One region of the Dactylosporangium sp. NPDC005572 genome, then DNA from elsewhere that is predicted to be linked to it. Evidence: riboswitches for the same ligand, from Rfam matches in the RefSeq annotation. Region 1 holds a riboswitch; the other holds the start of a gene.
What was found. Region 1 has a riboswitch for thiamine pyrophosphate ahead of thiS (sulfur carrier protein ThiS). Riboswitches for the same ligand answer to the same signal wherever they lie in the genome.
Positions count from the first base shown of each region.

Region 2: it holds a riboswitch for thiamine pyrophosphate, as region 1 does, so the genes downstream of both, ABZS66_RS21145 (archease) here and thiS (sulfur carrier protein ThiS) in region 1, are expected to answer to the same signal.

Region 1 is NZ_JBEXCY010000274.1:9,197-13,166, reverse strand. Features, by position in the region: gene ABZS66_RS55775 (aldo/keto reductase) at 1-369, opposite strand, end outside; gene thiE (thiamine phosphate synthase) at 388-1,008, shown strand; partial or broken gene thiO (glycine oxidase ThiO) at 1,005-2,030, shown strand; TPP riboswitch at 2,077-2,187, shown strand; gene thiS (sulfur carrier protein ThiS) at 2,186-2,389, shown strand; gene ABZS66_RS55755 (thiazole synthase) at 2,427-3,179, shown strand; gene ABZS66_RS55750 (thiamine phosphate synthase) at 3,176-3,688, shown strand; gene thiD (bifunctional hydroxymethylpyrimidine kinase/phosphomethylpyrimidine kinase) at 3,685-3,970, shown strand, end outside.
Region 2 is NZ_JBEXCY010000040.1:48,893-52,862, reverse strand. Features, by position in the region: gene ABZS66_RS21150 (RtcB family protein) at 45-1,466, shown strand; gene ABZS66_RS21145 (archease) at 1,488-1,916, opposite strand; TPP riboswitch at 1,967-2,093, opposite strand; gene ABZS66_RS21140 (50S ribosomal protein L11 methyltransferase) at 2,161-2,844, opposite strand; gene ABZS66_RS21135 (cold-shock protein) at 2,996-3,199, shown strand; gene ABZS66_RS21130 (DUF1048 domain-containing protein) at 3,287-3,613, opposite strand; gene ABZS66_RS21125 (DUF1048 domain-containing protein) at 3,615-3,970, opposite strand, start outside; gene ABZS66_RS21120 (PadR family transcriptional regulator) at 3,968-3,970, opposite strand, start outside.

The DNA.
Region 1 (3,970 bases):
GTCGACGTGGTCGGTGCCCAGCCGGCGCAGCGAGTTGTCGATGCCGGCCAGGATGTGCTTGCGGGACAGGCCCGAGTCGTTGGGGCGGTCGCTCATCGCGCTCCACACCTTGGTGGCCAGCACGTAGTCGTCGCGCCGCGGGAAGTACCTCGCCAGCAGCCGCCCCGTGACGACCTCGCTCTCGCCGAGCGAGTACACGTCGGCGGTGTCGAAGAACGTGATGCCGGCCTCGACCGCGCGCCGCACGAACGGGTCGGCGGCCTCCTCGTCGAGCACCCAGTCGCGCCACTTCGGGGAGCCGTAGCTCATCATGCCGAGACAGATTTCCGAGACCTTCAGGCCGGTCCGGCCGAGTCGCACCTGTTGCATGTCTGAAAAGCTAGCGCCGTGCGCACCGTTGGACGACTGCATCTCATCACCGACACCCGCCCCGGTCGCGACGCCGTGGCCGTCACGGCGGCGGCGCTGCGGGCCGGGTTCGACACCGTGCAGGTTCGCCCGGAGGACGCCGTCACCGACCGCGAGGCGTACGAGCTGACCGTGCGCATCCTGGAGCTGTGCCGGGCGCACGACGCGGTGTGCCTGGTCAACGACCGGCTGCACCTGGCCCTCGCGGCCGGCGCCGACGGCGGCCACGTGGGCGCCGACGACCTGCCCGTCGCCGCCGCCCGCCGGGTGCTCGGCCCGGACGCGATCCTCGGCGCGACCGCGCGCGACCCCGCGCAGGCCCGCCGGGCGGTCGCCGACGGTGCCACCTACCTCGGCGTCGGGCCCGCGTTTGCCACGACCACGAAGACGGGGCTGCCGGACGCGATCGGCCCGGCCGGCATCCGGGCGGTGGCGGAGGCCGTGGACGTGCCGGTGGTGGCGATCGGCGGGGTGACCGCGGCGCGGGCCGCCGAGCTGTTCGCGGTGGGCGCCCACGCGGTCGCCGTGGTGGGCGCGGTCAGCACCGCGCCCGACCCCGGTGCGGCCGCCGCGGCGTTCGCGGCGCTGGTGCGCCCATGACCGCGGGGATTGTCGGCGCCGGGATGATCGGCCTGGCCTGCGCCTGGGAACTGCACCGGCGGGGCGTGGACGTCACCCTGTACGACCCGGACCCCGCCCGCAGCGCCGCGCTGGTGGCAGCCGGCATGCTGGCGCCCACCGCCGAGGCCAACTTCGGCGAGGAGGCGCTCCAGTCCCTCATGCTCGAGTCGATGCGCCGCTGGCCGGCCTGGGCCGCCGACCTGGAGACGGCCACCGGCCAGGCGGTCGGCTACCGCACCGAGGGCAGCCTGCTCGTCGCGCTCACCGACGACGACCTCGCCGAGGTGCGGCGGATGGTCGGGTACTACCGGCGGGCGGGCACGCCGATCGAGCCGCTGACCGGCCGGCAGCTGCGCGAGCTGGAGCCGCTGCTCTCGCCGCGCGTGCGGGGCGGCGCGTTCGCGGCGGGTGACCACCAGGTCGACCCGCGCCTGGTCCTGCGCGCGCTGCGGACGCTGCCGATCCCGGTCGAGCCGCTGGACGTCACCGACCTGACCATGATCCGTTCCAAGCCGCGGGACGGTGTGACGGTCGTCGCCAACGGCGTCGGCGCTGCTGCGCTGACCGGGCTGCCGGTCCGCCCGGTCAAGGGTCAGCTGCTGCGGCTGCGGGCCGCCGAGCCGCTCCTCCGCCACGTCGTGCGGGGCGTCGCCCTGGGGCGGCACGTGTACCTCGTGCCGCGCGCGGACGGCGAGCTGGTCGTCGGCGCCACCGAGGAGGAGCGGGGGGCCGACACCACCGTCACCGCCGGGGGCGTGCTCGACCTGCTGCGACCGGCCGCCGACCTGCTGCCCGGCGTCGCCGAGCTGGCCCTCACCGAGACCCTGGCCGGCCTGCGCCCGGGCACCCCGGACAACGCCCCGATCCTCGGTCACCTGGGTGACGACCTGCTGGTGGCGACCGGCCACCACCGCAACGGCGTGCTGCTCGCCCCGGTGACGGCGCAGGTCATTGCCGACCTGATCACCAAGGGATCGACCGATGTCGACCTGGCGCCGTTCGGGGCGGTCCGCTTTACCTGAGCCGGGCGGCGGGGTTATGGTCGAGGCGTACCCCACGGGAGTCCGGTGTGACCGGGCTGAGAGGGGGGCTGTGAGCCCCCGACCGTCGAACCTGATCCGGGTCATGCCGGCGCAGGGAGGCAGGAGTGAGCCGTATGCAGCTCGTGGTCAACGCCGTCGCATCGACCGTCGACGACAGCATCACCGTCGCCGACGTCGTGCACCAGCTCGCCGGGCCCGACCCGCGCGGGGTGGCGGTCGCCCTCAACGGCGACGTCGTGCCCCGGGCGCGGTGGGCCGACACCCACCCGTCCGACGGCGACCACGTCGAGGTCCTCACGGCGGTCCAGGGTGGCTGAGCTCGCCGAGCGGCCGGCCTCGCCGGCCGGGGACACGCTGGAGATCGCGGGCGAGGCGCTCGCGTCGCGGCTCATCCTGGGCACCGGCGGGGCCACCAGCCACGCCGCGCTGGAGGCGGCCGTCCGGGCCAGCGGCACCGCGCTCGTCACGGTCGCCCTGCGCCGGCTCGATCCGGCCGCGCCCTCGCTGCTCGAGGTCGTCGAGCGCTGCGGCGTGCGGATCCTGCCGAACACCGCCGGCTGCTACACCGCGACCGAGGCGGTGAAGCTCGCCCACCTGGCGCGGGAGGCGTTCGGCACCCCGTGGGTCAAGCTGGAGGTCATCGGCGACGAGGACACCCTCCTGCCGGACGGCGTCGAGCTGGCCGCGGCCGCCGCGCAGCTGGTGGAGGACGGGTTCACGGTCCTGCCGTATACGAGCGACGACCCGATCCTCGCCCAGCGCCTCGCCGACGTCGGGTGCGCCGCGGTCATGCCGCTCGGCGCGCCGATCGGCTCGGGCATGGGCATCCGCAACCCGCACAACATCGCGCTCATCCGCGACAAGGTCCGTGTGCCGGTCATCCTCGACGCGGGCATCGGCACCGCGTCCGACGCGGCGCTCGCGATGGAGCTGGGCTGCGACGGGGTGCTGCTCGCCTCCGCGGTCACCCGGGCCGAGCACCCGGCGCGGATGGCCGGGGCGATGCGGCTGGCCGTCGAGGCGGGGCGGCTCGCGTACACGGCCGGGCGCATCCCGCGCCGCCTGCACGCCACCGCGTCGAGCCCCACCGGCGGGCTGCCGTGGTGACGCCCGGGCTCATCGTCTTCACCGACCGCCGCCAGGCCACCCGGCCGCTCGACGAGGTGGTCAACCGGGCGATCGACGGCGGGGCGCGGATCTTCGTGCTCCGCGAGGACGACCTGCCGGCGGGGGAGCGCGCGGAGCTCGCCGGCCGGCTCGGCGCCATGATCGGCGGGGCCGGCGGGGCGCTCCTGCTGGAGGAGGGGCCGCGGCTGCGCAAGTGCCACGACCTGGCCGAGCTGGTCGCCGCGGCCGACGACGGCGTCGACTACGCGACCCTGTCGCCGATCTACCCGACCCGCTCCAAGCCGGGCTACGGCCCGCCGCTCGGGCTGGCCGGCCTGGGCCGGATGGCGCTCGCGGTGTCCGTCCCGGTGTACGCGCTCGGCGGCGTCGACTCGCCCGCCCGGGTGCGCGACTGCCTCGACCAGGGCGCGGCCGGCGTCGCCGTGATGGGCGCCGTCATGCGCGCCGACGACCCGGCCCGGTTCGTGAAGGAGCTGCTGACCGCATGAACCCCGTCGTGGCGCTCACCATCGCGGGATCCGACTCGGGTGGCGGGGCCGGGATCCAGGCCGATCTCAAGACGTTCGCCGCGCACCGCGTCTTCGGTACCAGCGCGATCACCGCCCTGACCGCGCAGAACACGGTCGGGGTGCGGGGCATCTCGGCGGTGCCGGCCGCGTTCGTCGGCGAGCAGCTCGACGCGGTGCTCGCCGACCTGCCGGTCGCGGCGGTCAAGACCGGCATGCTCGCCACCCCGGAGACCGTGGCCCTCGTCGCCAGCTTCGCGCCGC
Region 2 (3,970 bases), on a different contig from region 1:
GTCGGCGGACGAAGCGGTCCGCCGGAAGTGTCGAGGAGAACGTCATGGTCAGTGTCATGCCGGCCGGGGTCTGCCGGTGGCGCATCGAGCCGGTCGGGGCGATGCGGGTGCCCGGGGTGGTCTTCGCCACCGCGCGCCTGCTGCCGGACGCGCCGGGGGATCAGGCGTTACAGCAGGTGGCGAACGTGGCGACGCTGCCCGGCATCGTCGAGGCGTCGTACGCCATGCCGGACATCCACTGGGGATACGGGTTCCCGATCGGTGGGGTCGCGGCCACCGACCCGGCCCGTGGCGGGGTGATCTCCCCGGGTGGGGTGGGCTTCGACATCTCATGCGGCGTGCGGCTGCTCACCTCGACCGTGACCCGTGCCGACGCGGCGCCGCACCTGGGACGCCTGATGGATCTGCTCGGGGCGGCGACGCCGCGGGGCATGGGCCGCGGCGGCGTGCTGCCGTCCGTCCGCCCGACCGAGCTGGACGAGATCCTGCTCGGTGGCTCGGCGTATGCGGTCGAGCGAGGGTTCGGGGTACCGGCGGATCTGACCTTCTGCGAGGACGGTGGTGCGGTTGCCGGTGCCGACCCCGGCGCCCTGGGTCCGCGGGCGCTGGCCCGGGGCAGGGGCCAGGTGGGCAGCCTCGGCTCGGGCAACCACTTCCTGGAGGTCCAGGCGGTCGACCACGTCTACGACGAGCGGGTGGCCGGCGCGGTCGGCCTGCGGCCGGGCCTGCTCTGCCTGATGATCCACTGCGGGTCGCGGGGACTGGGCCATCAGATCTGCTCCGACCACGTCCGCGTCATGCTGTCCGCGATGGACGGGTACGGCATCCGGGTGCCCGATCCGCAGCTGGCCTGCGCCCCGGTGGCGTCTGCGGAGGGCCGGCGCTACCTGGCCGCGATGGCCGCGGCCGCCAACTACGGCCGCGCGAACCGGCAACTGCTCACCCACGCCGCCCGGCGCTGCTTCCGCGATGCCGGCCTGGGGGAGCTGCGGCTGCTGTACGACGTGTCGCACAACCTCGCCAAGCTGGAGACGCACACCGTGGACGGGGTGGCCCGGGAGCTGTGCGTACACCGGAAGGGCGCCACACGGGCCTTCCCACCCGGCCACCCTGAACTGTCGGACGCGATCCGGTCGGTGGGCCAGCCGGTGCTGGTGCCGGGCTCCATGGGTACCGCCTCGTATGTGCTCGTCGGTGTGGCCGGTGGGCAGGCGTTCCACTCCGCGTGCCACGGCGCCGGACGCACTCTCAGCCGGCACGCCGTCGTCCGGCAGGCCCCCGTCGAGGCGGTCCGTCGCGAGCTGGCCGCCGCCGGCGTCCTGGTCCGCGGCGCGAGCGCCCGTGGGCTGGCCGAGGAGGCGCCGGAGGCGTACAAGGACGTGGACGAGGTGGTCGAGACGTGCCGGCGGGCCCGTCTCGCCGACCCGGTGGCCCGGCTCGTGCCGGTCGGTGTTGTGAAGGGCTGAGCCGGCGCGGATCGCAGCGGTTCACACGTCGATGACGGCCGCACAGCGCCACAGACCGCCGTGCCGTGCGAACCGTAACCCGTGACGGGTGACCGCCTTCGGCAACGGGCCCACCAGCGGGACGTCCGAGCGCGCGATGACGCCGAAGTCACCGGCCAGGCCGCCCCGCGCGGTCCGGGCGAGCGCTACCTGGACCGGCACCACGTCCTCGGTGTCGAGCAGGTAGATGGCCTCCTCCAGCACCTCCACCAGGAGCTCGTCGTCGGGTGCCGGCTCGCAGGCGAAGCCGACCAGGCGGGCCGGTCCGACCGCACGGACGTCGGCGAAGCAGGCGACGAGTGCCCGGACCGCCGCCTCGATGCATTCCTCGGCGGTCGGCGCCCACGCCGTGAGCATGACGTCGGCGGTGTGCGGCAGCAACTCGTACCCCGCTGCGGGGCCGGTGGTCATCGGGATCCCCTGCCTCGTCCGCACCGCGGGCCGGCTGGCGGGCAGCCAAAAGACCTACGAGGCGGTTTCCCTTCGCCGGCATTGCCCGGATCAGGTAGTGGGGATCGCCGTTCGGCCTTTCGGTCGTTCAACCTCTCAGCTCAACTGTCATCCAGCTGGGCTCTCCCGCACGTCTCGTAGGCCTACCGCCCAAGCTACGCCGGCGGCGCGCCGATGGAGGGTGAGCGAAAGAGGCATCGTTGTGCTACCGGCGCAGGCGCAGCACGCTCATCTGGGTCAGTTGGGCGTCTGCGAAACCGTCCCCGAGCGGCAGCTGGTACGTGGCGACGGTCTGCATGCGGTCGCGGGGCAGGTGTTCCCGGCCCGGATCACCCACGAGCACCTGGGCGCCGCGCGCCGCAACGCGTTCCAGGAAGGCCAGCACGCGCTGAGCCATGGGCCCGGTGTAGAAGATGTCACCGGCCAGGACCGTCTCGGCGTCGCCGCCGTCCCCGTCGAGCAGGTCCGCGAGGCACTCGGTGACGAGCACGGCGTTGACTTTCGCATTGAGTGTGATCGCGGCGACCGCGTACGGGTCGACGTCGTTCGCGGTTACCGCGGCCGCGCCGGCCTTTCCTGCCGCGATGGCGACCAGGCCGGAGCCGGCAGCCAGATCCAGGACCCGCCGGCCGGCCACTGCCGCCGGATGGTCCAGGACATATCGGGCGATCGCCTTGCCCCCGGCCCACGCGGAAGACCAGAACGGAGGCGGTAGCTTCGCACCGGCCTGCGCCTCCATCCTGGCCCACCACACGATGGCGTCCTCAGCCAGATACAGCCGTACCTCGGGTACTGACGGCACCTCGACGAGGCGGAGCCGGTCCAGGCCGGTGCCCGGTGTCGTCACCTCATGGCGTAGCTCGGCCAACGCCTGCCCGACCCGACTCATCATCGATCAAGCATGACGGATCTACGGGGCGGCTTCCGGTCTTCCGCCCATTGTTGACCGGCACGTCACCCGGCAGGAGCCCGCAGGTTTCTGTCGTCACCAGCCGGGTATACGCGTCTCGATCAGGCGTAACACTGTCCAGGAGGAACGCGTGGCAAGCGGTACCGTGAAATGGTTCAACTCGGAAAAGGGCTTCGGCTTCATCCAGCAGGACAACGGAGGCCCGGACGTCTTCGTGCACTACTCGGCGATCGCGAGCGGTGGCTACCGTGAGCTCAACGAGGGTCAGAAGGTCGAGTTCGACGTGACCCAGGGCCAGAAGGGCCCCCAGGCGGAGAACGTTCGAGCCGTCTGACCATTCGGCACGCGTCGGAGTCCGCCGAGCCGCACGGGCATTGTCGTATCCTCTGCCCGACGGCGAGGCGGCCGGTCGCGACGGGCGTCAGCGCTCGGCCGTGCCGTGCTCCCGGCTGAGGGACTCCTGGTAGAGGTCCGCGTAGGTGCGCGAGTCCTTGACCAGGTCGTCGCAGAAGGCGGCGACGTCCTTGCCGGTGAGTTGCAGGACTCCCTTGCCGTCCGCGACGCCCTCTTCGAAGAAGTCGACGATCCCGGAGAGCAGGCGCCCGTCCGGCAGGTCGACCGGTCCGACCTTGAAGAGGTACCGCTGCATCTCCTTGTAGACGATCTGGTAGTCCGGTGGGAGCGCCTTGACCCGCGCCAGGTGCGCCCGCCACTGCCTCTTGCCCTCGATGATGTCCTGGATGCCCACGTCAGCCTCCCAGCCGGCTCAGTTTCCTTGCGACGTTCCTGTTCAACTGCTCGCGCCACCGGTCGCGATAGGTGCGGGCCCCTTCTCCGCCGGCCAGCGCGGCGCAGAAGCCCGCGATGTCGTCGCCCAGCACCTGGTCGATGCTCTGCCCGTCCGCCGCCGTTTCTTCGAGCAGCCCCAGGGCGCCGTCGAGGATCGGCATCAGGTTGCGGCCCGTGAAGCCCGAGTAGGGGGAGAGGTGCACCTTGATCTGTTCCCACGCCGCCCGGTAGTCGGCCGGCAATGCCTCGGCCCGGGCCTCGAACGCCTTCCATTCCCTGGTGAGGTCGCTGCCCGTGATGGTCTCCCAGAAGTTCA